Regions from separate parts of the Weissella ceti genome, predicted to be linked through region 2. Evidence: predicted binding sites of a transcription regulator. Region 2 holds the regulator's gene; each other region holds the start of a gene.

Evidence for each region. The regulator HrcA, encoded in region 2, represses chaperone genes, less so after heat shock. The targets are predictions, from matches to a motif close to TTAGCACTCNNNNNNNNNGAGTGCTAA.
Region 1: KHQ31_RS06500 (ATP-dependent Clp protease ATP-binding subunit) is a predicted target of HrcA. The motif match lies at 4,034-4,060, and genes of this name have one in related genera.
Region 3: KHQ31_RS05975 (co-chaperone GroES) is a predicted target of HrcA. The motif match lies at 2,346-2,372, and genes of this name have one in related genera.

The regions. Positions count from the first base shown of each region.
Region 1 is NZ_CP074441.1:1,249,983-1,258,451, reverse strand. Features, by position in the region: gene KHQ31_RS06520 (hypothetical protein) at 1-162, shown strand, start outside; gene budA (acetolactate decarboxylase) at 241-951, opposite strand; gene alsS (acetolactate synthase AlsS) at 1,000-2,685, opposite strand; gene KHQ31_RS06505 (alcohol dehydrogenase catalytic domain-containing protein) at 2,913-3,911, shown strand; gene KHQ31_RS06500 (ATP-dependent Clp protease ATP-binding subunit) at 4,147-6,303, shown strand; gene KHQ31_RS06495 (COG3942 and LysM peptidoglycan-binding domain-containing protein) at 6,645-7,424, shown strand; gene KHQ31_RS06490 (NlpC/P60 family protein) at 7,509-8,063, shown strand; gene KHQ31_RS06485 (GNAT family N-acetyltransferase) at 8,065-8,340, shown strand; gene KHQ31_RS06480 (dCTP deaminase/dUTPase family protein) at 8,433-8,469, shown strand, end outside.
Region 2 is NZ_CP074441.1:970,307-978,775, forward strand. Features, by position in the region: gene recJ (single-stranded-DNA-specific exonuclease RecJ) at 1-455, opposite strand, end outside; gene rnz (ribonuclease Z) at 448-1,437, opposite strand; gene KHQ31_RS05095 (hypothetical protein) at 1,575-2,297, opposite strand; gene KHQ31_RS05100 (hypothetical protein) at 2,308-2,574, opposite strand; gene KHQ31_RS05105 (DnaJ C-terminal domain-containing protein) at 2,654-3,571, opposite strand; gene dnaK (molecular chaperone DnaK) at 3,656-5,473, opposite strand; gene grpE (nucleotide exchange factor GrpE) at 5,547-6,110, opposite strand; gene hrcA (heat-inducible transcriptional repressor HrcA) at 6,137-7,159, opposite strand; gene KHQ31_RS05125 (GH25 family lysozyme) at 7,327-8,469, opposite strand, start outside.
Region 3 is NZ_CP074441.1:1,139,544-1,148,012, reverse strand. Features, by position in the region: gene KHQ31_RS05985 (bifunctional folylpolyglutamate synthase/dihydrofolate synthase) at 1-297, shown strand, start outside; gene KHQ31_RS05980 (ABC-F family ATP-binding cassette domain-containing protein) at 340-2,262, shown strand; gene KHQ31_RS05975 (co-chaperone GroES) at 2,399-2,674, shown strand; gene groL (chaperonin GroEL) at 2,733-4,364, shown strand; gene KHQ31_RS05965 (APC family permease) at 4,544-6,376, shown strand; gene KHQ31_RS05960 (DUF2785 domain-containing protein) at 6,498-7,481, shown strand; gene KHQ31_RS05955 (D-alanine--D-alanine ligase family protein) at 7,551-8,469, shown strand, end outside.

The sequences.
Region 1 (8,469 bases), 280 kb from region 2:
AATCAAATTGAAGCAGGATCTATCCTTAGTGACGAACTAAGCGATAAATTAAAGTTGATTAAAAATGCTGATTTGGTGTGGCTTAGAGAACGCTTTTTAAAATCAGATTTAAATGAATATTCAAAGTTAGAAATTGAACAGTTTAATAGATTTATTGATTAAAGCCTAATGATCAATGCCAAAGTAAAACCCCGTATCTAAGTATTAGATACGGGGTTTATTGTTTATTCATGATATGAATTAATGTCCTTCAGCAGCTGCAATGCCTTCATTTAAGCCATCTAATTCAAGTGTGTGATTTTTGAAATCAGCGTTATCAATTGGTAGGTGTAATTGAAAATCAGAAAATTCTTCCAATTTACCTGTTAAGTTCGTACCTTCAATCGCTAGTAAATGACCACCAAAGGTTTGATCATCGCTTAAGAAATGTAAATGCCAACCAGCAGCAACAGCCCCTTGATATAGTTCAGGTGAATAGTAACCAACGATTGTTCCACTGATGTTTTCAGCAGTAAAAGTCGGTTGGTTAGCTGCGACCGTTGCCAAGCTAGGGTAAGGTGCTTCTGACTTAGGTGCGATGCGCACTAAGACGTGGCTAAAGTCACCATGTAAGCGAATTGATGCAAAGTTATTATGGAAGTGGAATTCATCAGCTAAAGTAGCCAGACTATTGAAGTCCGCAGACGGTAGGCTAAGTGCTTGTCCTGATTCTGAAAAATGAACTGTTGCGAATGGCAATGTTGTGTTTTCAGTATCCGTGACATGATGAACAGAACCGTCTTCTTGGGCATGATACATTTGACCATCAAGAATAATAACTTCACCATTAACGCCGTGTAGTGTACCGATACCAGTATCACCGTGTGTTAGAAGATCGTGTGCTGTTGTGGTTCCAGCCATTTGGCGCGCCATAAGAGCCCCTAATGTGCTGTGTTGATAAAGAACTGTCATAATTATTTACCTCCAAAAAAAGCCACCCGAAGGCGGCTAATGATTGTTTTAGCCTTCTTGTGCAACAAGTTGTGCTAATTCGTGGTTGTGTGAGTAGTCAACAGGAATGTCGATGACAACTGGTCCTTCAGTAGCGAAGGCTTCGTCCAATACAGCATCCAATTGATCAGGTGATTCAACACGCAATCCCTTGGCACCCATTGATTCGGCAAACTTAACGATGTCGATAGGGGCAAGTTGGATTCCGGCTGACTTTCCTTCGTACTTCTTTTCTTCTTGGAACTTAACCATGTCGTAACGGTGGTTGTCATTCCAAACAAGGCTAACTGTGTTCAACTTCATTTCAACTGCTGTGGCCAATTCTTGTCCTGAGAAGAAGAATCCACCGTCACCAGAAACAGAGATAGCCTTTGCATTTGGACGAACCATTGCTGCGACCATAGCCCATGGTAGTCCAACACCAAGTGTTTGCATACCGTTTGAGATCAAGAAGTGACGAGGAACGAATGACTTGAAGTGACGTGCCATCCAGATGTAGTGAGACCCAATGTCACTAGCAACAGTCATGTCATCTGTTACACGTGCTTGTAGAGCCTTAACAACGTTCAATGGGTGGTTAAGGTGTGCTTCAGCAGGTGTGTATGATTGGTTGTCCAATTCATGCATACGTTCCTTAGTCTTAGCCAATGTCGCCAAAGCAGCATCTTCTAGCTTGTAACCCTTGATACCATCCTTCAATGCATCCAAAGTATCTGCAATTGAACCAATCAATTGACGTTCAGGTACATAGTGGTTATCAATTTGGGCGAATGCAGTATCGATTGTTACGATGTTTAAGTCGTTGTTTGCGTTCCAGTTACGTGGTTCGTATTCAATCGCATCGTAACCAACTGTAATAACCAAGTCAGATTCAGCCAACAATTGATCACCAGGTTGGTTGTGGAACAAACCAATACGTCCGTAGAATGTTGAAGGTTCTAATTCGCGAGAGATAACTCCAGCTCCTTGGAATGTTTCAACAACAGGCAAGTTTGTTTGTTCTAACAAGGCACGTAGTGATGCAACAGTGTCGTCGTCTGATCCACGTTGTCCAACCAAGATAACTGGCAACTTAGCGTTCTTCACTTGTTCTACAAGCCAAGCAATATCAGTTGAGTGAGCAGCACCCATCTTTGGTGCGTTTGCAACTGGCAATGGCTTAGCTGTGATAACAGCGTCATCGACGTCCTGTGGAATAGAAACGAAAGCAGCTCCGGGCTTTGGCCCAGTAGCAGCAACGAATGCATTAGACAAGATTTCTGAAATGTTTTCAGGGTCTTGAACTTCCACAGAGTAGTTTGTAACTGGCTTAAAGATAGATACAGAGTCTGTGCTTTGGTGTGTTAGACGGTAAAGGTCCTTACGTGGTACTTGTCCACCAATTGCCAAGACAGGGTCACCTTCAGCAGTAGCTGTCATCAATCCAGTAACAAGGTTACCAACACCAGGTCCTGAAGTTGCAATCATGGCCCCTGGCTTACGTGTGATACGTGCAAATCCTTGTGCCATGAAGGCTGCGTTTTGTTCGTGACGAACAACAACTAGTTCCGGAGAAACAGCGCCTTCTTCAGGGTGTTCTAGTCGTTCGAATAGACGGTCGATCTTTGCACCGGGGATTCCAAAAATCAAATCAACGCCGTGGTTGTTTAGGCTGTCGACAATTAAGTCAGCCCCGTATTGTTGTGTATCAGACATATTTCAGTACTCCTTGTCATTAGATAATCTAAGTATTTGATAACCATATTGTACACCTGTCGAAAAAAAAAGAAAGGATTAATTTTGAAATATAGCAAATAAATTCGTTTATTTAAAACATTTGAAAAACGGCGTTTGTCTGGTTTTAAGAATTGTAAATTAATATGGGGAGATTGTTTGGTAGAATACATATAAATCATTGTTACGAAAAAAGGGAGAAATCACACATGGGATATATGAATATGGCCATTCGCACAACCGAAGATGGTCAATTAGTTGAGAATGAATATGAGTTAGTAGAATTAGGCACACATGATGTCCTAATTAACGTTAAGGCAGCCGGCGTTAACCCAGTAGATATGAAGCAACGTGAAGTTGCGGAAGTGGGGAAAATCTTAGGTTACGACGCTGTGGGAATTGTTATTTCCGTTGGGGACGAGGTACAAGCATTTCAACCGGGGGATCGCGTCTTCTATAGTGGCGATGTCACACGTGATGGTAGTTTTGCGCAAAAGCAAATTGTGCGTGAAGAATTAATCGCGTTAGCACCACAAAATCTAACAGATGAAGAAGCCGCAACTATGCCACTAACTTTTTTAACAGCCTATGAGCTGCTGACTGATAAGTTTGGACTAATGTTTTCACCAGGTGGTGCCGCAGGTGAAACATTATTAATCGTGAATGGATCAGGCGCAGTTGGGCGTGTGATGACACAATTAGCTAAATGGATGGGGATGCAAGTGATTGCGACAGCTTCAAGTTTAGCAAGCCAGGAGATGGTACGTGATAATGGTGCTGATTTAGTGGTTGATCACTATGAAGATTACGCAGAAAGTATTCAAAATGCTGGTTGGACCAATATCTCATATATTGCTGTTTTACATGAACCAACGCGTCACTTTGCACGCGTAGCTGAAATTATTGAACCATTTGGACATATTGGCATGATTGTGGCACCCGCTGAACCTGTTGATATTGGATTGGTAAAAAACAAGGCTGTATCGATTGATTGGGAATTCATGTTTGCCAAAGCTTCTATAGAAGAGAAGATGGCAGAACAAGGAAAGGCATTACAAATTGCGGCTCAATTAAGTGCAGAACAAGTTTTGACACCGTATGTTGGTCATGTATTTAACGGACTAACAGTTGAAAATATCGCAGATGCACTAGCACAAACAGCTAATAATGGACAATATGGTAAACATGTTGTGGCTATGAATGATTAGTTAAAACTGAATTTATAAACCTTTAAGTAGGTTAAAACCCTTTAATCAAGCATGGTTAAAGGTTTTTTTGTGTTTTTTATTTCATTTTTGTTACGGTTTTGTTAAAAAGGTTTCTAAAAACACTTGAACTTACATATAGTGAGTGCTAATATATAGACATGGAGTTAGTAGAGATAACTCCAAACAAAAATAGTTAAAGTAATAAATATTAAAATTGAATATGGAGGATGTTACTATGGCACAAGACAATTTTGGATTCTCAGATTTTGACGATATTTTTCGAATGATGAATGATGACCTTGCGCGTCAACAACGCATGTCTCGTCAACAACCTCAGCAACAACAAATGCGACAACAACAAATGCGAAGCCAACAACAGGTTCCGCAACAAGAACAAGGACTACTAGACCAATATGGAATTAACATGACCGAGGAAGCTCGTCGTGGAAACTTTGATCCCGTGATTGGCCGTGACGATGAAATTCAACGTACGATTGAAATTTTGAATCGTCGTAGTAAGAACAACCCAGTATTAATTGGTGAACCTGGTGTTGGTAAGACAGCGGTTGTCGAAGGTTTGTCACAAGCCATCGTTAGCGCTAAGGTACCAGCTAAGCTACAAAATAAGGAAGTTATTCGTTTGGACGTTGTCTCACTTGTTCAAGGAACTGGTGTACGTGGAGAGTTTGAAGAGCGTATGCAAAAGTTGATGGATGAAGTTTCACAACGCCAAGACGTAATCCTATTTATTGATGAAATTCACGAAATTATGGGTGCTGGTGGAACTGGCGAAGGTTCTATGGATGCCGGAAACATTTTGAAGCCAGCTTTGGCTCGTGGTGATTTTCAATTGCTAGGAGCAACGACTTTGAATGAATACCGTCAAATTGAAAAGGATGGTGCGATTGCTCGTCGTTTCCAACCAGTAATGGTTAACGAACCCACTACTGAAGAAGCCACGATGATTTTGAAGGGCTTGGCTCCACGCTATGCTGATTATCACAAGGTAAAGTATTCAGATGGCGCATTGGAAGCTGCGGTAGATCTATCAAACCGTTACATTACTGATCGTTATTTGCCAGACAAGGCGATTGATTTGATGGACGAAGCTGGATCAGTTAAGAACTTAGCTGTGAAGGTCGGTGATCCTAAGGAAATTGAAAAGCAAATTCAAATTGCCGATAACAAGAAGATTGAAGCCGTAAACGCTGAAGACTTCGAACAGGCAACTCACTGGAAGGATCAAGTTAACCAATTGACACTTCAATTAGAGTCATTGAATAGTCAAAAGCGCCAAACTGATGCAGCTTTGACTGTTACAAAGCGTGACATTGAAAAGGTCGTGGAACAAAAGACTGGTATTCCGGTTGGTGAATTAGCTGAATCTGAACAAGCTCAATTGAAGAACTTGGATAAGGATTTAGCAGCACATGTTATTGGACAAGATGAAGCAACTGAACGTGTTGCACGCGCAATTCGTCGTAACCGTGTCGGCTTCAACAAGTCTGGTCGTCCAATTGGAAGCTTCCTATTTGCTGGACCTACTGGAGTTGGTAAGACTGAAACAGCTAAGCAATTAGCTAAGGAATTGTTTGGAACTGACGAAAACATGATTCGTTTCGACATGTCAGAGTACATGGAAAAGCATTCTGTTTCTAAGTTGATTGGGGCACCAGCTGGATATGTTGGTTACGAAGAGGCCGGTCAATTGACTGAAGCTGTTCGTCGCCACCCATACTCATTAATCCTTTTGGATGAGGTTGAAAAGGCTCACCCAGATGTAATGAATATGTTCCTACAAATCTTGGACGATGGTCGTTTGACTGACGCACAAGGGCATGTTGTCTCATTTAAGGACACGATCATTATCATGACATCAAATGCCGGGCAAGCTGGCTTTGATAACACAGATGAAGAGAAGACTGATTTGATGACACGATTAGCACCATACTTTAAGCCTGAATTCTTGAACCGTTTTGATGCGATTGTTGAATTTAGTGCTTTGAGTAAGGAAGACTTGCTAAGCATTGTAGACCTTATGTTGGATGGTATGAACCATGCAATTGCATTGAAGGGGCTACACATCGATATTACAGATCAAACAAAGCAAAAGTTGGTTGACTTAGGTTACGACCCAGCTATGGGTGCACGTCCACTACGTCGTGTAATCCAAGATCAACTAGAAGATCAAATTGCCGACTTCTATCTAGATAATCCACAAGTAAAGGACTTGCGTGCAGAAGTACGTGATGACGAAATCGTGATTGTTGCAGAAACTGATCCTAATAAGGAAAAGGAAGCAACAAAAGAAATGAAGCAAGACAAGAAAGAAGCTGAAAAAGCTGCTGAGTTAGATGAAATTGCCAAAGAAGCACATGATTTAACTGAGTAATTCATTTGAAATAGGAAAAGGCCACCGCATTGGTGGCCTTTTTTTAATTATGAAGAAATATAATATGTCATATAAACTCTTATTTATAGAAGATAAATGAGCTATAAAAACGTTCAAAATAAGTAGGAACGTTGATGTATCAGTATTTAGAGCGGATTTTTGTTTAAATATCAAAAGTTCTTTGAAACATTCCTGTAAAATAAGCGTAAATGAATGTTCATGATTATGGTATGTTCCTGAAAAACCCAATGCATATACTAAGTCTTGTAATTTAAGTTAGAAATTAAAACAAATTAAAAAAACAAGCAAATAAACAAAAATCACTGGGAGATTTAAATCTTATGAATACTACTGTAAAGAACATGTTGTTGGCTACTGCGGGTGCGGCTGTATTGATGGCTGGATCATCAGCAATGGGATCAGCTGACTCAAAGATCACTATCAAGTCAGGTGACACTTTGTCACAACTTGCTATTGAATACGATGCAACTGTTGAAGACTTGGTTTCATCAAACAACATCAAGGACGCTAACAAGATCTGGGCAGGAGACAAGCTAGTTATCACTGGTAAGGCTGCTAAGGACTTGACTTTGACTGACGAACAAAAGGAAGTTGTTGCTGAAGTTAAGGAAGAAGTTGAAGTTAAGCAAGCAGAACAAGCACCTGCTGAAGTAGCTGCTGCACCTGTAACTGTTGAAGCTCCAGTTGAAACTGAAGTTAACACAAACGTTTCTGTAGCCGCTGAAAACAAGACTATCGAAACACCTGCTGCAACTAAGGAAGTTTCAGCTCCTGTTACAGGACGTTCAGGAAACGCCTACATGGCTGGTCAATGTACTGCATACGTATACGACCGTGCATCATTCGTTGGTAGCTTCTGGGGAAACGCCAACCAATGGGTTAGCTCAGCCGCAGCTGCTGGACGTACAATCAGCGGAACTGCAACTGCTGGATCAGTAGCCGTATTCGCTGCTGGACAACAAGGTGCCGGACCCCTTGGTCACGTTGCTTACGTTGAATCAGTAAACGGTGGAATGATGACTATCTCAGAAGGTAACTACGCTGGTAAGGCATACAACACACGTACTATCTCAACTGCCGGAGTAACATTCATCCGTTAATCTTAAGTTTATAAATGAAATGAAGGGTTCCGTCTCGTGCGGACCCTTCTTTTTTTACACTTAAACCTTTTGAAGGAGTAGCATATGCCATTTAGTATTGAACCAGGTGTTGCCATCCATATGGATGACTATGGGAACATTGATAGTAAGATTACGTTCATCGCACCAACCGGAGAAGAACATTTACAAATTTTGTCATCACAAATTCAACGTGGTGGAAATTCGAACTATATTGAACAAGAATTAATGAAGTTAATTATTGCACGTAGTAGCCGTAATCTTTTAGAAGTAGCCTCAGAAGTTGAAGGACTACCGTATAAGATGCAAGGTAATCAACCTAAAACAGGATTTGATGTGGCTGGTTTAATTCAATATGTGTACAACCAATCAATGGGGCGTGGTTTTCCAAGTAAATTGGAGGATCAATTAAACGCGTTGACTTTGATTGAACTACAAGACATTATGCCTAAGGATGTGATGTACTGGAAGTCAGGCGATTTAGTTATTAATGCGGGAGTTTACATTGGTGGGTCTCGCTATCTAACGGTTGATTTATTAGCGGGGGAAGTTGCAATAAAGACATTGGCAGACACGTGGTTACCTGATTTTGTTGGAACGATTATGCCACGAGGTATTTAAAATGAATTTTCAATATGAAGAGGGTATGATTTCTTACAGTGTTGATGGTGAAGTGAAAGCTAAGATTACTTTCCCAGCTAACGACGAAGGAACAATTTGGGATATTGATCATACATTTGTGGATGAAAGCTTACGTGGTCAAGGAATTGCGAATCAATTGTTGGCGGAAGTTGTTCGTTTAGCACGAGCACAACATGTCCAATTAAAGCCTACTTGCTCATTTGCGAAAAAGGTGTTTGCCAAAACGCCAGACTATCAAGCATTAGAAGTGAAATAATGATCTAAAATGAGGCGGACGAAGATAATTCGGACTTCTCATTTTCATGTATAATAGAGAGTATTACTTAAGACAATAAGGTGGAGAACATAATGACACGTAAATTTGCAATCGTTACAAAGTACAAGG
Region 2 (8,469 bases):
GCGGCACCCGAAACTCCGTTATCGACCGTCACCAATAATTGCATCCCATTTTCAGCAAGTTCTTGATACTTTGCTAAGTTTGGTCCGTAGCCTTCAGTGAACCGACTTGGTACAAAGTATGAAACATCAGCGCCCATTAATTCCAATGCCCAAGTCATGATGGCCGTACTTGTCATCCCGTCGACATCATAGTCGCCATACACAACGATTTTTTCACCAGCATCAATTGCTTGCCAGATTCGTTCGACTGCAACATCCATGCCAAACATTTCGGCTGGATCATATAATTGTTCTAGATTAGGTTGTAGAAAGGCAATTGCTTCCTCTGGTGTGGTAATCCCACGTTGAACTAATTGATTCGCCAATAATTCCGGCATCTCAATAGTATCCATTAAGGTTTGTTGCGCCTCAGAATCAATTTGTCCTTCTACCCATTCATACTGTGCTTCAATCATCCTCGTCTCCCAACTCCGTTTGATCTAGTTTGATTGGTTGTGTGTTACTTTGCTTTCCAGTTGGAATTTCATACACATCAAAGTCATTCACAACACGTGTATTCTTAAAGACGCTGCGTGCTTGATAAGCCAATTCGCTGGCTGACTTACCGGCATAACGTGCTGAAATATGGGTTAGGAACAAGCGCCCAACCTTAGCGTTACCTGCGACTTCAGCAGCTTGCATACTTGTTGAATGATAGTGATTACGAGCTTGTTTTCCCTCGCCCTTACCATAAGTTGATTCATGGACTAACACATCCGATCCTTCAGCCAAGACTTGGGCATTTGGTGTCTTACGTGTATCACCAAGAATTGTAACAATACGGCCCTTCTTATCTGGTCCGATGAAATCGGCCCCGTTCACTTCAGTCCCATCTTCAAGTGTGACGATTTCTCCACGCTTCAAACGTCCATAGACTGGTCCAGATGGAATCCCTAGTTCACGTAACTTTTCAACCTGTAACTCACCAGCACTATCCGCTTCTTCAACACGGTATCCAAATGATAGAATCTTGTGGTCTAGTGGCAAAGCAGTAACTTTGAAACCAGCTTCTTCTAATACAACGCCACCTTCACTGGGAATCTCCACAAAATTTAGGGGATATGTTAAGTGGGTTTGTGACAAGCGTAGGCTGGTCTCAATGAATTGACGCGTTCCACGCGGTCCATAAATCGTTAACAAATCTTCGCCACCTTGGAACGAACGAGATGCCAACAAACCTGGTAAACCAAAAATATGGTCACCATGGAGATGGGTCACAAAAATTTTATCCACCTTACGCGGACGAATGGTTGAAGATAACATTTGAATTTGTGTTCCTTCACCGGCGTCAAATAACCAGACAGAATTTAATTCATCTAATAAACGCAATGCGATACTTGTCACATTTCGATAACGTGCCGGTACACCCGCACCGGTTCCTAAAAATTCAATTTGCATCATCCAACCTCAATACTTCCAACTTGTTTTTATATGTTTAATTTTTATTCTGTATGTTTGTCGTTTTCTGACATAAAAAAACCGCCTGTAACAGCGGACTTTTTGTTTATTTTATCATTTTTTAGTCTAAAATTCAGCTAAAAGCTGATTTTCTGCGCATCGGTTTTCGGTGTAATCATCTTCCCGTTTTGATCATATACACTCGAGAATTCAAAATGCATTGTTTGCAACTGATCACGTTGGCTAGCAGGCACCAATACTGTCATCCCCGTTGAAATGGTACTCTTGGCGGGGACTCCGGCTTTCAACTTATCATCATTCTCTAAACCACTCAACGCCGTGACTGCTGAACCGTTCAAATAACTAACCGCAACAACACCGTCAGTATAGATGTCATACGGGGCAGTATTTTCAATATCGTATTTCACTTGCACCGTCATAAATTGACGTCCTAACCCCTGGTCATTAAATTTATTGCGTGCATTTTGTTGTGCTTCTAAAGTCTTACTTGAATTAACCAACAATTTAATCGTCTTCAAATGGTACTTAACTTTTCCATTTTTAATAACTTCTTTGCTCTTGCTCAATTGGCGTAATTCAACCCGCTGTCCTAATGGCGAGTACATAAATTGCCCTTCTTTGGTCAATGGTCCTTTTTGCACAAAATTTTTATTTGCTTTTTCCGCTACCGGAATATCAAACATCACCGGCCGTTCTGGCGTTGTATCCGTCAATAAATTATTATCAGTTCCTAGGGCATCTAATTTGCCTTCATCGGTCTGCGTTGTGTAAAGATATGCACCACTAACTAATCCTATAATTAACACCATTAACCATGTATAGTTCATCCACTTCTTCATCACTACCCTCTTAACCTAAAATAATATCATCCCCGTCTACTCGATAACCAAAAATAGACTGTTCTTTACCCTCTACTCTTTGAACCAACTTCAGTTCGACATCGCTATGCCACAAATCCCGCAGATATAATGGCGCACCATCACCGCTCGATAACAGCAGACGTTCTCCCATCTTTTCAAGCGTTGTTACTGGTAGTTGATCTACCTTCCCTTTTAACCAAATGGGACGGTCTAACGCCATCCCTTCAGTTGCTTGCTTTAAATCGTATACATTCATAAAAACCTCTATATTGAAGATAGCAATCAAACCTTAAAGCAACAAAAAAACCAACGACCGTAGTCGTTGGTTAAAATGTTTAGCCAAAGAAACCGTGCATTGTTTCGCCTTCACCAAAAGCTTCTTGGTAAGCTTGCAACGCCTTCTTTTGAGCCTTATTCAACTTAGTAGGCACATCGATGTAAACCTTCACGATGTGGTCACCTTGGCCACCACGCATGTTAGAAGCACCCTTACCACGTAGACGGAAGTTTGTTTCTGTTTCAGTTCCAGCTGGAATCTTCAACTTCACATCTCCATGGACCGTCTTAACAGAGATTTCACCACCCAAAACCATCGTTGGGTAATCTACTGCGACACGTGAGTAAATCATGCTACCATCACGTTCGAAACCATCCTTAGATGCATCGACGTAGAAGACAACAAACAAATCACCGTAAGGACCACCGTTACTCCCAGCCTCACCTTGACCAGACAAACGCATTTGTTGTCCGTTCTCAACACCAGCTGGCACAGTAACCTTCAATTCCTTCTTTTCTTGTTGACCTAGGTCGTTCAAGCGAGAGAATGAAATGGTCGTTTCCTTACCAAATACCGCTTCTTCGAATGAAAGATTCATACGGTATTGCAAGTCACGTCCCTTACGTGGACGGTTTGGATCTGCTGAGAAACCACCACCGAACATTTGTTCGAAGATATCTCCCAAGTCAGATGCATCACCGAAACCACCGAAGCCTCCAAAGCCACCGCCTTGACCACCACCGAAGCCACCTTGGTTAGCACCAGCCTTACCATATTGGTTATACATGGCACGCTTTTGCTCATCCCCTAGTGTTTCGTAGGCTTCTTGGATTTCTTTATACTTCTCTTCCGCACCAGCGTCATGGTTGATGTCGGGGTGATATTGCTTTGACTTCTTTCGGTAAGCCTTCTTGATTTCATCTTGCGATGCATCTTTGGCTACGCCTAGGACGTCATAATATTCATTATTATTCATCACGATACCTTTCCATTTAACTTAACATCTTTCGATAATAGCACAAAACGAGGTCGAAACCTCGTTAGATGTGTTTAAAATCGATTACTTGTTATCTGATACGTCTTCAAAGTCACCATCAACAGTTCCGTCATCAGTTGCTGCACCTTGTTGTGCATCAGCTTCAGGCGCTGCTTGTTGGTAAAGCTTCATTGCCATTTCTTGGGCAACCTTTTCCAAAGCTTCCTTCTTAGTCTTCATGTCGTCCAAGTTGTCAGCTTCCTTAGCAGCCTTCAATTCTTCAACGGCATCTGAAACAGTCTTCTTTTCGTCTTCGGCAACCTTATCACCGACTTCTTCAAGAGTCTTTTCAGTGCTAAAGATCAATTGGTCAACTTCGTTACGCAAGTCAACTTCTTCCTTACGCTTCTTGTCGGCTTCTTCGTTGGCCTTAGCATCTTCCATCATGCGTTCGATTTCATCTTCTGACAATGAACCTGAGCTTTGGATAGTAATCTTTTGTTCCTTGTTAGTTCCAAGATCCTTAGCTGAAACAGAAACGATTCCGTTACGGTCAATGTCGAAAGTAACTTCGATTTGTGGCACACCACGTGGTGCAGCAGGAATGTCAGTCAATTGGAATTGTCCCAAAGTCTTGTTATCAGCGGCCATTGAACGTTCACCTTGTAGCACGTGGATGTCTACGGCTGGTTGGTTGTCAGCGGCTGTTGAGAATGTTTGTGACTTTGATGTTGGAATAGTTGTGTTACGGTCGATCAACTTAGTGAAGACCCCACCCATTGTTTCAATACCAAGTGACAATGGTGTAACGTCAAGCAAAACAACGTCCTTAACTTCACCAGTGATAACTCCACCTTGTACGGCTGCACCAAGGGCAACAGCTTCGTCAGGGTTGATTGAGTGATCAGGTTCCTTACCAGTCAACTTCTTAACTGATTCTTGAACTGCAGGGATACGAGTTGATCCACCGTTCAAGATAACACGGTCGATGTCGTTCATTGACAATCCAGCGTCCTTCAAAGCATTCTTAACAGGTGCTTCGGCACGCGCAACCAAGTCAGCAGTCATTTGGTTGAATTGGCTACGTGACAAAGTCAATTGAACGTGCAATGGACCAGCATCAGTTGCTGTAATAAATGGCAAGTCGATTTGTGCTTCAGTTGATGATGACAAAGTCTTCTTAGCAGTTTCAGCAGCATCCTTCAAACGTTGTAGGGCCAACTTATCGTCGCGCAAGTCTACACCGTTATCCTTCTTGAATTCTTCAGCAATCCAATCGATGATCTTTTGGTCAAAGTCGTCACCACCAAGGTGAGTGTCACCGTTAGTTGACAATACTTCGAAGACACCGTCTCCCAATTCAAGGATAGAAACGTCAAATGTTCCACCACCCAAATCGTAAACTAGGATCTTTTCGTCCTTTTCATCGTTTTCCATACCGTATGCCAAGGCAGCGGCTGTTGGTTCGTTGATGATACGTTCAACTTCAAGACCGGCAATCTTACCAGCGTCCTTAGTTGCTTGACGTTGGGCGTCGTTAAAGTAAGCAGGTACTGTAATAACAGCCTTTTCTACCTTTTCACCCAAGTAGTCTTCTGCGTAACCCTTTAGGTATTGCAAAATCAAAGCTGAGATTTCTTGTGGTGAGTAGTCCTTACCAGCAACAGAAACCTTGTAACCAGCTTCACCCATGTGTGACTTGATTGATGCAATTGTGTCTGGGTTTGTAATCGCTTGACGCTTAGCAGTGTCCCCAACTAGAATTTCATCATTCTTGAATGACACAACAGATGGTGTTGTACGACCACCATTTGGGTTTGTAATAATCTTAGCAGCATCACCTTCCATCACGGCAACGGCTGAGTTTGTAGTTCCTAAATCAATACCAATAATCTTTGACATAATGATAGTCTCCTTTTAATTGTTAATTTAATGTTTGTTTTATTTCGTTCATAAATGAATCTAATGATTCAACTTAGCTGTAAACAGCTACCATGGCTGGACGAATCACACGATCCTTCAATACGTAACCCTTTTGCATAACTTGGGCAATTGTATCAGCTGGGTGATCATCATCAGCAGGTACAGATTGAATTGCTTGGTGTTGGTTCGGATCAAATTCACCACCAACTTCACCAACAGCCACAATTTCATGGGCAGCCATTGTATCAACCAAAGTCTTCAATACCATATCCACCCCCGTCTTAATTTGTTGGGCTGCTTCGTCGTTTGTTTCAACTTGAAGCGCACGTTCCAAATTATCTAAGGCAGGCAAGATATCTGTCGCTAGCTTTTGATTAGCATACTTCAATGATTGGGCTTGTTCTTTTGCCAAACGCGCCTTCATGTTTTGTGCTTCCGCTTGATTACGCAGGAGCTTTTCTTCAGCATCAGCTAGTTGCGCCTTCAATTCAGCAATTTCATCAACTGCTTCTTCGACCGCTTCTGCATTTTCCAATGTTTCAGCTTCAGCAACTTCTTCTACTGTCGAATCTGCTACTTCAACTTCTTCAACGTTTTCATGTTGTTGTTCAGTCATCTCAACACCTCTTTTCCATATCAATTTTAATAATATTCGCGCATTTGCGCTTGAACGCCTTCTCGGAACGACTCCAATGCATGTACAGACTCACCATACTTCATCGCCATCGGTCCAATCAACGCTAATGCACCTAACCCATGGCCGGGTACATCAAATGTTGTCGACAGCAGACTGTACTGTTGCAACAATGATTGATCATTTTCTGATCCGATATGCACAGCAACCTGACCAGGCATATAATTAACCAATCGTCGCATGGCTTTTGGTGACTCAATCAGTTCATAGATTCGCTTAACATTCTGTGGACTCACTTCATCTGAGAAGTCCAACATATTCAAACGACCTCCGATAACAACTTTATCGCGAACTGTTCGTGCCAACACATCACCAAACATTTGCAAGAACGCAACCGGCGTACGGATAACGCGATCTGTCTTCATTGGATAATCACTAGCAATCGTTGCCAAGACATCGCTAACTAATTGGTTAACTAATGTTTGGTTAATATATTGCACCATGTTATCTAACTCATGTAGATCCATATCCGCAGGTATGCGGAAACTCTGGCTTGTTACCTCACCATCATTCGTTACGATAATCGCCATGACTTGTTGTCCATCTAATGGAACAAGTCGGAAACCTGATAATCGATTCTCACGAGAATCAGGCTTCAATGCCATCACTGTGTAACCAGTTAGCGTCGCCAATTCATCCGCGGCACTTTCAAGCACATCATCCACTTGTTGAAAGTTTCGTGAAAATGCTCGTTGCATCGCATCAGCAATCTGCCCTGCTCCTTGATTACCAGCCATTAACACATTGACATAATGGCGATATCCCGCTTGCGCTGGCACACGACCAGAAGATGTATGTTCTTTTTCAATGAAACCTAACCGTTCTAACACAGCCATATCATTTCGAACCGTTGCTGAACTAACATTTAACTGTAGTTCTTCGACTAAGACTTTCGAACCGACCGCCTTACCCGTATCAACGTAATTTCGAATAATTTCCTTCAAAATCAATGCTTGCCTTTCAGCTAACATAATACACCTCCTTGGTTAGCACTCTCGTATACCTCTTGCTAACAACGACTATATTACATGCCTTTTAGTTCTTTGTCAACCTTTTTAGCACTCCTTTTTTCAGAGTGCTAACACCACCACAAAAAAACAGCCTATCGACTGATAGACTGCATTTCTTGTTTTTAATTTTAAACGTCTAGACGACCAGCCTTAGCTTCAAACCAAACTGATTCACCATTAATTTCTGTGTTGTACCAAATCGTGTCATCTTCGGCAACGAATTGACCAATCACATGTACAACTTCACCATCAACAGCTTTACGTAACTTTTCTGATCCAGCTTCACCGCGTGGTGAGAACTTGTAAAGATCATCCTGACGCTTAGCTTGATTGAAGACAAAATCGGCATCTACTTGTTGCGCATTAACTTTTTCTAAATCTAATACACTAGCAGTTTTCTTGGCTGGAGCCTTCTTAACTACCTTCTTTGGTGTTGTCTTTTTAACTACTTTTTTAGGAGCGGCCTTCTTAACAGGGGCAACCGCTTGAGCTTTCACACTTCGTGAATCAACCCAAACATAGTATCCGTTAACCTTACCATAGTACCAAACAACCTTCTTTGCATCAGTGAATTTCTTTTCAACTAGAATTGCACGATTATTTGGTACACGTCCAGCATACTTGGCATCACGATATTGGAATGGTGCATTCACATACATACCATCCTTACGTCCAGCTTGATTAGTTACATAGGTCTTATTAACTGGTGTTGTCTTTAAGTTACTTGGTGCAACTACAGCCTTTGAGTCAAACCACACATACTTGCCATTAACTTGACCATAGTACCAAACAACATTATTTGACGTTGTAAACTTCTTATCGACGTAAACACGCACATCGTTAGGCATACGACCTGCATAATGAGCATCACTATATCCAAATGGCGTGTACATGTACATACCATCCTTACGACCAAATTGACTCGTTACATATGTTTTATTGACTGGCGTTGTCTTTAAGTTACTTGGTGCTACAACCGCCTTTGAATCAAACCATACGTACTTGCCGTTAACCTGACCATAGTACCAAACAACATTATTTGATGTTGTTAACTTCTTATCAACATAAATACGTACATTGTTTGGCATACGACCTGCGTATTTAGCATCACGATATCCAAATGGTGTGTACATATACATACCATCTTTACGACCAAATTGACGACTTACATATGTCTTATTCACATTTTGTGTATTTAGCTTAACGGGTCCCGCCACAGCAGTCGCATCAAACCATACATACTTACCGTTCACCTTACCGTAGTACCAAAG
Region 3 (8,469 bases), 170 kb from region 2:
GCTGATAAGCATATTAATGTGATTTTTAGTGCCTTGGCGGATAAGAACTTTCAACAAATGCTAGAGAAGTTGTTATCCGAAAATAACATTCGTGTGACTGTTGTACCTTTTGTAGCGCCTGGTGCACGCCAAGCGATGTCTGAGCTACCATTCGAACATGAACGCTTAGCATGGCAAAATAGTTGGCAAGAAGCATTAGACATGACTGTTGGGGATGCAGACGTGACGATCGTAACTGGATCGTTGTATTTTGTATCTGAAGTACGTCATGCCATCATGCGTGCCAACAACAATTAAAAGTACAGATACAAGATAAGAAAAGATAAATAGGATAAAAACATGATTATTTTACAAGCAAGTGATGTAACACGCCGATTCAGCGGTGTGACATTCTTTGAGCATCTTTCGATGCAAATTCAAGATAAAGGACGTGTTGGGTTAGTCGGTCGTAATGGAGCGGGTAAGTCAACTTTGTTGAAGATGATTACAGGAGAAACTACCCCTGATGAAGGTGAGATTTCTCGTAAAAAGGGACTGCGTATGGCTTACCTGGCGCAGAACTCAGGACTAGATTCAACACTATCTGTTTACAATGAAATGCGTGAAGTCTTTGAAGATGTTGTGCAATTGGAAGCAAAGATGCGTGCTGTTGAAACAGAGATGGCAAATGTGACTGATTACGAAGGGGATGCTTACCAACGGCTTTTGAGTGATTATGATCAAATGCAATATGACTTTAAAGAAAAGAACGGATACGGTTACGAAGCAACAATTCGTAGTGTCTTGCATGGATTTGGTTTTGATGAATCATTCTATGACCGTAAGATTGATTCACTATCTGGTGGACAACGTACGCGTTTGGCGATTGCAAAACAATTGTTAGAAACACCTGATTTGTTGATTTTAGACGAACCGACTAACCATTTGGATATGGAAACATTAGCTTGGTTGGAACAATATCTCCAAAACTACAGTGGTGCACTATTGGTTGTTTCCCACGACCGTTACTTCTTGGACCGTGTTGTAAATGAAATTTACGATATGCACTCTGGGAAGCTAGATCATTATGTTGGAAACTACAGTAAGTTCATGGAATTGAAAGCCCAAAAGATTTTGGGTGAACAACAAGCTTACGATAAGCAACAAGAAGAAATTGCGAAGTTGGAAGATTTCGTACAAAAGAATATTGTGCGTTCTTCAACATCTAATCGTGCCAAGTCACGTCGTAAGCAATTGGAACGTATGGAAAAGATTGAAGCGCCGCAAAATGAATCTGGGGTAGCACGTATTACTTTCTCTGCAGCCGAAGAATCTGGTAATGAAGTCATTCGTATGTTTGATGGAAAAGTTGGTTACGGAATGGATAACATTTTGGCTGAAAATGTAAATCTTGAAATTGATAAGCAACACGCCGTGGCGCTGGTTGGACCAAATGGAGTCGGAAAGTCTACGTTGATTAAGACTTTGTTGGATCGTTTACCATTACTAGGTGGAACGATGAAGATTGGTTCAAGTGTAACGGTTGGTTACTATGACCAAGAACAACAAGTTCTTGATGAAACGAAGACGGTTATCAACACGATTTGGGATGAACATCCAACCATGCCAGAAAAAGATGTACGTACAATTTTGGGTTCATTCATGTTTAGTGGTGAAGCAGTTGATAAGAAAGTTTCAGCTTTATCTGGTGGTGAACGTGCGCGTCTATTGCTAACTAAGTTATCACTTGAAAAAGCGAACTGTTTGATCCTGGACGAACCAACAAATCACTTGGACATTGATTCTCGTGAAGTATTGGAAACGGCCTTGAATGAATACAATGGAACAATTTTCTTTGTTTCCCACGACCGATACTTCATTAACTCAGTTGCATCTGAAGTGATTGAATTAACTGCGGATGGCACAACATTCTTTGATGGTGACTATGATTATTACCTAGAGAAGCGTGTCGCAGCTAAACAAGAAGAAACAGAACAAGCTGTTGAAGACACACCTTCTGAAGCAGTTTTGAGTAATCAAGAACGTAAGGAACGTCAAAAGGCCCAACGTAAGTTGGAACGTGAACTAGCGGATATTGAAAAGCAAATGGCTACGATTGATGAACGTTTGTCTGAAATTGAAGTGGAAATGAACGCGCCTGAATTGGCACAAGATGTTTATCAATTGACGCAACTTTCTGAGGAAAGTGCTCAATTGGGTGAGCAAAATAAAGAATTAGAAGAACGATGGACAGATGTGTCTATCGAGCTTGAAGATTTTTAATTTAAATTTTTAAATGGCATCACACGATTAGCGTGTGATGCTTTTTTATTTTTTTGAATTATGGTATGATAGTTATGTTGAAATTGGCACTTGGATATACAGAGTGCTAAAATAAAATTTGTGGAGGACATCATTTATGTTAAAGCCTTTAGGAGATCGTGTTGTCTTGCGTGTCATGCAAGAAACAGAACAAGCAGTCGGTGGAATCTTGCTAGCATCTAATGCACAAGAAAAGTCAATTGTTGGAACGGTTGTTGCTGTTTCAGAACAAACGATGGGTGAATTAGTTGCCCCACAAGGAATTTCAGTGGGTGATGAAGTATTGTACGACCAATATGCCGGAACTAAGATTACGGTTGATGGTGAAGAACTATTGGTCCTACATGCTAAAGACATCATCGGTGTGATGTAAGCAACCATTAAATTAAGCGATTAAAACGATAAATTAAAAGAAAAAGAGGGAGTACGAAATGGCTAAAGATATTAAGTTTTCTGAAGATGCACGTTCAAAGATGCAAGCTGGTGTAGACAAGTTGGCTAATACAGTTAAGACAACAATTGGTCCTAAGGGACGTAACGTTGTGTTGGAACAAGCCTACGGTGCACCTACAATTACTAACGATGGTGTGACAATTGCGAAGGCAATTGAACTAGAAGACCACTTTGAAGATATGGGAGCCAAGTTGGTTGCGGAAGTGGCTTCAAAGACAAACGACATCGCTGGTGACGGAACAACAACTGCAACTGTGTTGGCACAAGCAATTGTTAACGAAGGTATGAAGAACGTAACTGCTGGTGCGAACCCCGTTGGAATTCGTCGTGGAATTGAAACAGCGACTGCGGCCGCTGTAGACTCATTGCACGCGATGTCAAAGACTGTTTCATCTAAGGATGAAGTGGCACAAGTTGCCTCAATCTCAGCCGCAAATGCTGAAGTTGGTGACTTGATTGCGGAAGCAATGGACAAGGTTGGTAACGATGGTGTTATCACAATTGAAGAATCAAAGGGAATTGAAACAACTCTAGATGTTGTTGAAGGAATGCAATTCGACCGTGGTTACTTGTCACAATACATGGTAACTGACGAAAACAAGATGGAAGCTGCCCTTGAAAATCCATATATCTTGATTACTGACAAGAAGATCAACAACATCCAAGACATCTTGCCATTGTTGCAAAATGTTGTGGAACAAGGACGTGCATTGTTCATCATCGCTGATGACATTGCAGGTGAAGCTTTGCCAACTTTGGTCTTGAACAAGATGCGTGGAACATTCAACGTTGTTGCGGCTAAGGCACCAGGCTTTGGTGACCGTCGTAAGGAATTGTTGGCTGATATCGCTATCCTAACTGGTGGAACTGTGATTACTGATGACCTAGGACTAGGTTTGAAGGATGCAACTTTGGCTCAATTGGGACAAGCAGCGAAGGTTAACGTGACAAAGGATGCAACAACAATCGTTGAAGGTGCTGGATCTAAGGATGCTATCGCCGAACGTGTTGAAATGTTGAAGAAGCAAATTAGCGAAACAACATCAGACTTTGATCGTGAAAAGCTACAAGAACGTCTAGCTAAGTTGGCTGGTGGAGTTGCAGTAATCAACGTTGGTGCAGCGACTGAAACAGAATTGAAGGAACGTAAGTACCGTATCGAAGATGCGTTGAATGCGACACGTGCTGCTGTGGAAGAAGGGTTCGTACCAGGTGGTGGAACTGCTTTGGTAAACGCTATTGAATCAGTTGCTAAGCTTGAAGAAACTGGTGATGTACAAACTGGTATCAACATTGTTAAGCGTGCCCTTGAAGAACCTGTGCGTCAAATTGCTGAAAACGCAGGACTTGAAGGATCAGTTATCGTTAACAAGTTGAAGGAACAAACACCAGGTATTGGATACAATGCCGCTGATGACACTTGGGTTGATATGATCCAAGCTGGAATCGTGGATCCAACTAAGGTAACGCGTTCAGCTTTGCAAAACGCTGCCTCAGTTGCCGCATTGTTGCTAACAACTGAAGCCGTTGTGGCAGAACAACCTAAGGCGGATAACGGTGATGCAGCTGCACAAGCAGCAGCCATGGCCGGTATGGGCGGAATGATGTAATTTTAAAAAAGTAAGATAAACAGCCAGTTCAAGTGATTGAACTGGCTGTTTTGTTTTTTATTTTTCAAGAACTTTAAAAAACAAAGTGTAAAATAATGGACTTTCGTTGTTAATGGTTCTAAAATGACCGTTAGTAACTTAAAGCTTTATATAATTTTAGAAAGACATAGGGTAAGAAAATGTGGCGTTATCTTAAGCGTCTTGTCATTGGGAAACCATTGAAGACGCTCGATGAAGGATCGCAAAAGTTGAGTCGCGGAAAAGCATTAGCTTTGTTGTCATCAGATGCATTGTCATCTGTGGCGTACGGGACAGAACAAATTATTACAGCCTTGTTGATGGCTGGAACAGTTGCGTTATGGTGGCAATTACCAATTGCTGGGCTTGTCTTGATTTTATTGGCAGCCATTACACTATCATATCGACAAATTATCCACGCATATCCAGGTGGCGGAGGCGCATATCGTGTTACGGCCAAGAACTGGGGACAAAAAGCAGGGCTAGTAGCCGGAGGATCATTGCTAGTTGATTACACGTTAACAGTGGCCGTTTCTGTTGCATCTGGAACAGAAGCCATTACGTCGGCTTTACCAGGCTTACGTCCCTATTCAGTGCTCATTGCGATTGGACTGATCTTATTGTTGATGGCCTTGAACCTACGTGGTGTACGAGAATCCGCTGGATTTTTGACCATTCCAGTATTCTTCTTCATTGCGATGGTCTTGTTGTTGATCGGGATGGGGTTTTATAACATCATCACTGGGCAAGTCACATACAATGCAACGGCGGCAGTGGGAACATCATTTGGAAGTGCATCGTTAGTATTGTTTATGCGTGCGTTCTCAAGTGGATCATCTTCATTGACCGGAGTCGAAGCGATTTCAAATGCGGTGCCAAACTTTAAGACACCTAAGGCGAAAAATGCTGCGGCGACTTTGACGATTATGGCAACCATTTTGGCAGTCTTCTTTGCCGGAATTACCTTTTTGTCTTATTGGTACGGCATTGTACCAGAAGCAGAAGTGACTGTTCTATCCCAAATTGGGGTCGTAACTTTTGGTCATGGTGTCTTGTTCTACTTATTCCAATTAGCGACAGCATTGATTTTGGCTGTTGCGGCAAATACTGGATTCTCAGCCTTTCCGCAATTGGCTTACAATTTGGCCAAAGATAAGTACATGCCACACATTTACTTGGATAAGGGAGACCGTTTGAGTTATTCAAATGGAATTGTGTCTTTGGCGCTTGGAGCGATTGCGTTAGTGATTATCTTCCAAGGTTCAACAGAACAATTGATTCCATTGTACGCAATTGGAGTTTTCGTGCCATTTACTTTGTCACAATCAGGAATGATTCGTCATTGGATTCGTGAACGTGAAGGTCACTGGCGTTGGAAGATGGTTGCCAATTTCATTGGTGCCCTAATTTCAGCCGTGCTAGTTATCTCGTTGTTCTTATTACGCTTTGACGGGATTTGGCCTTACCTAGTTGTTATGCCAGTATTGCTAGGTATCTTCTGGCGTATTCATTTACACTATATGAATGTAGCCGATGAATTACGTGTTATGGCTAAGGAACGAGTTGAGCGTCATCACTATGCCGGAAGTACTGTTGTCTTGTTGGTGTCTAACCTAACTAAGGTCACGGTAGAAGCGGTTGATTACGCTAAATCAATTGGTGATCAAGTCATCGCCATGCACGTGTCATTTGACTCTAATCCGCAAAAGGAACGTGATTTAGGAATTAAGTTCAAGAAAGAATTCCCAGATGTTCGATACGTAGATATTCATTCATCATATCGTTCAATTACTGAACCAGCGGTACGTTTCGTGGATGAAATTTCAAAGAGTGCGAAGGAACGCAATCACTCTGTAACGATTTTGATTCCAAGTTTCGTACCACGTCATAGTTGGCAAAATGCGTTGCACAATCAAAACAGTATGCGCCTACACAATGCGCTGGCTAGTCGAGACGTTGCAGTATCAATTTACTATTACCACTTAAAGCATTAAAGCAAAAAAGACCTTCAACAACCGAAGGTACTTACGAAAAGACCCACACTTAGGTGTGGGTCTTTTTTGATTCCTCTTGCTTGTGTACAATAGATATTAAGATAAAAACGAGGAGGCGATTATGACGACTGATTATAATGCATTAAGAAGAGAAGTAAGTCGATTACGCCAACGGGTTCTAACAGGTGCCTTGTATACATCACTAGGGGATGTATTGGGTCGTTGGATGGATAGTGTTGAAGAAAAGAATGATCGGACAGAATCATCACGTGTCGCAGGCATGCGACCAGATGATGAACACGATTTAACAGAATTAATGATCGTGTTACGTACGGAAAAAGATCGCGCGGTAACGGATGAAGAAGTAGATTTGTTGGTAAAGGGACTGCATGCGAAGGAATTCTTTATTCGTGATGCGGGTGCAGTAACCTTATTGACGGATTTGATTCAAGGTGGTGTCCTAACTTGGACACAAGTGAAGCGCGTTGCCTATCTAATTAGTCGCGATGAGTATTTGTTAGCGCATATTGATGAAGGACCTAATGATGCTGTGTTTACACGGGCTGCTGCGGTGAATTTGTTAGCTGTTATCCTATTTTGGGGACCACGCCAATACAAAGAAAACCTACCGGCATTATTGCAAACACAAATTCTAGAACGCTTTGCTGTGTATCTTGTTTTAGAACGTGATAATCGTGGCATGATTGATGGAAAAGGATTGGCGCAAACGTACCTACAAGTTGGTCAATTTTTGGACGCTGTGGCATTAACTGAGCAAGTGCAACGTGCCGATAAAATCTTCTTGTTAGCATTAATGGTCGAGGGGTTAAAGCGCCAACCATACCCACTAGTTTCTGGTGAAGACTGGCGTTTAGTCACATACTGGATTAACTTACTAGACCTAGATCAAATCTACGTAGACTATGCGTTGAATATCTTGAAACAATGGCGTAAAAGCCTGGTGTTACAACGTTCAGCACAAGATGAGTTGAGTTGGGTTCGTTTGAGTAATCAAAAACATTTCCTACAAGGTTTATTGATTCGTGAAAAGTTGCCTGAAGAAATTAGGGAATATTTAAATCAATCAAAGAACATACTCGCTTAGTTATAAATTCGTGGTATACTATGGTTTCCAAGAACTCAAATTTCACAAAGTACAGAGGAGTGTGCGAACATGACAGAAAAGTTGCATATTGCATTGCTTTTTGGTGGTAACTCATCAGAACACGACGTGTCAAAGCGTTCTGCTTGGAACATTTACCAAGCAATGGACAAGGAAAAGTACGACGTTACTGTTTTCTTGATTTCAAAGGCCGGAATTATTATGAACCCCGAAGATTCTTTGCGTGTCTTTGAAGGTGAAGATGAAGATCCAATCGTTGCAGCAGCAATGGAAAAGATGGACATGTCTAACCCACTTGCACCAATCGCAAACTTGGTAGAAATGGGCGAAATCGATTTGTTCTACCCAGTTGTGCACGGTAACTTGGGAGAAGACGGAACATTGCAATCATTGTTCCGTCTACTACAAAAGCCTTTCATTGGACCGGGAACTGCTGCGTCAGCAATGGCCTTTGATAAGGACTTAACTAAGCGTGTTTTGAACCAAGCGGGAATCCGTAACACAAAGTACGTTTTGTTGACAGACCAAACTAAGGATGATTACACATACGAAGAACTTGTTGAAAAGCTTGGAACAAGCACATTGTTCGTTAAGGCTGCTAAGCAAGGTTCATCAGTTGGTATTCACCGTGTTAAGAATGCAGAAGAATATGCAGCAGGACTTGCTGACGCCCTACAATACGACTACAAGGTCCTTGTAGAAGCTGGATTGAAGTCACCACGCGAAGTATTCATCTCAATCTTGGGAAATGAAAACCCACGTGCATCACGCATTGGTGGAATCATTTTGCCAGATGCTGGTGAAGACGTATGGTACGACTACAACAACAAGTTCGTTGACGCCTCAGGAATGACTTTCGAATTGCCAGCAACTCTAGATGATGGTTTGGCAGAAGAAATTACTGAAATGGCTTTGGCAACTTACAAGGCACTTGGTCTTGTAGGATTGACTCGTATGGACTTCATGGTTG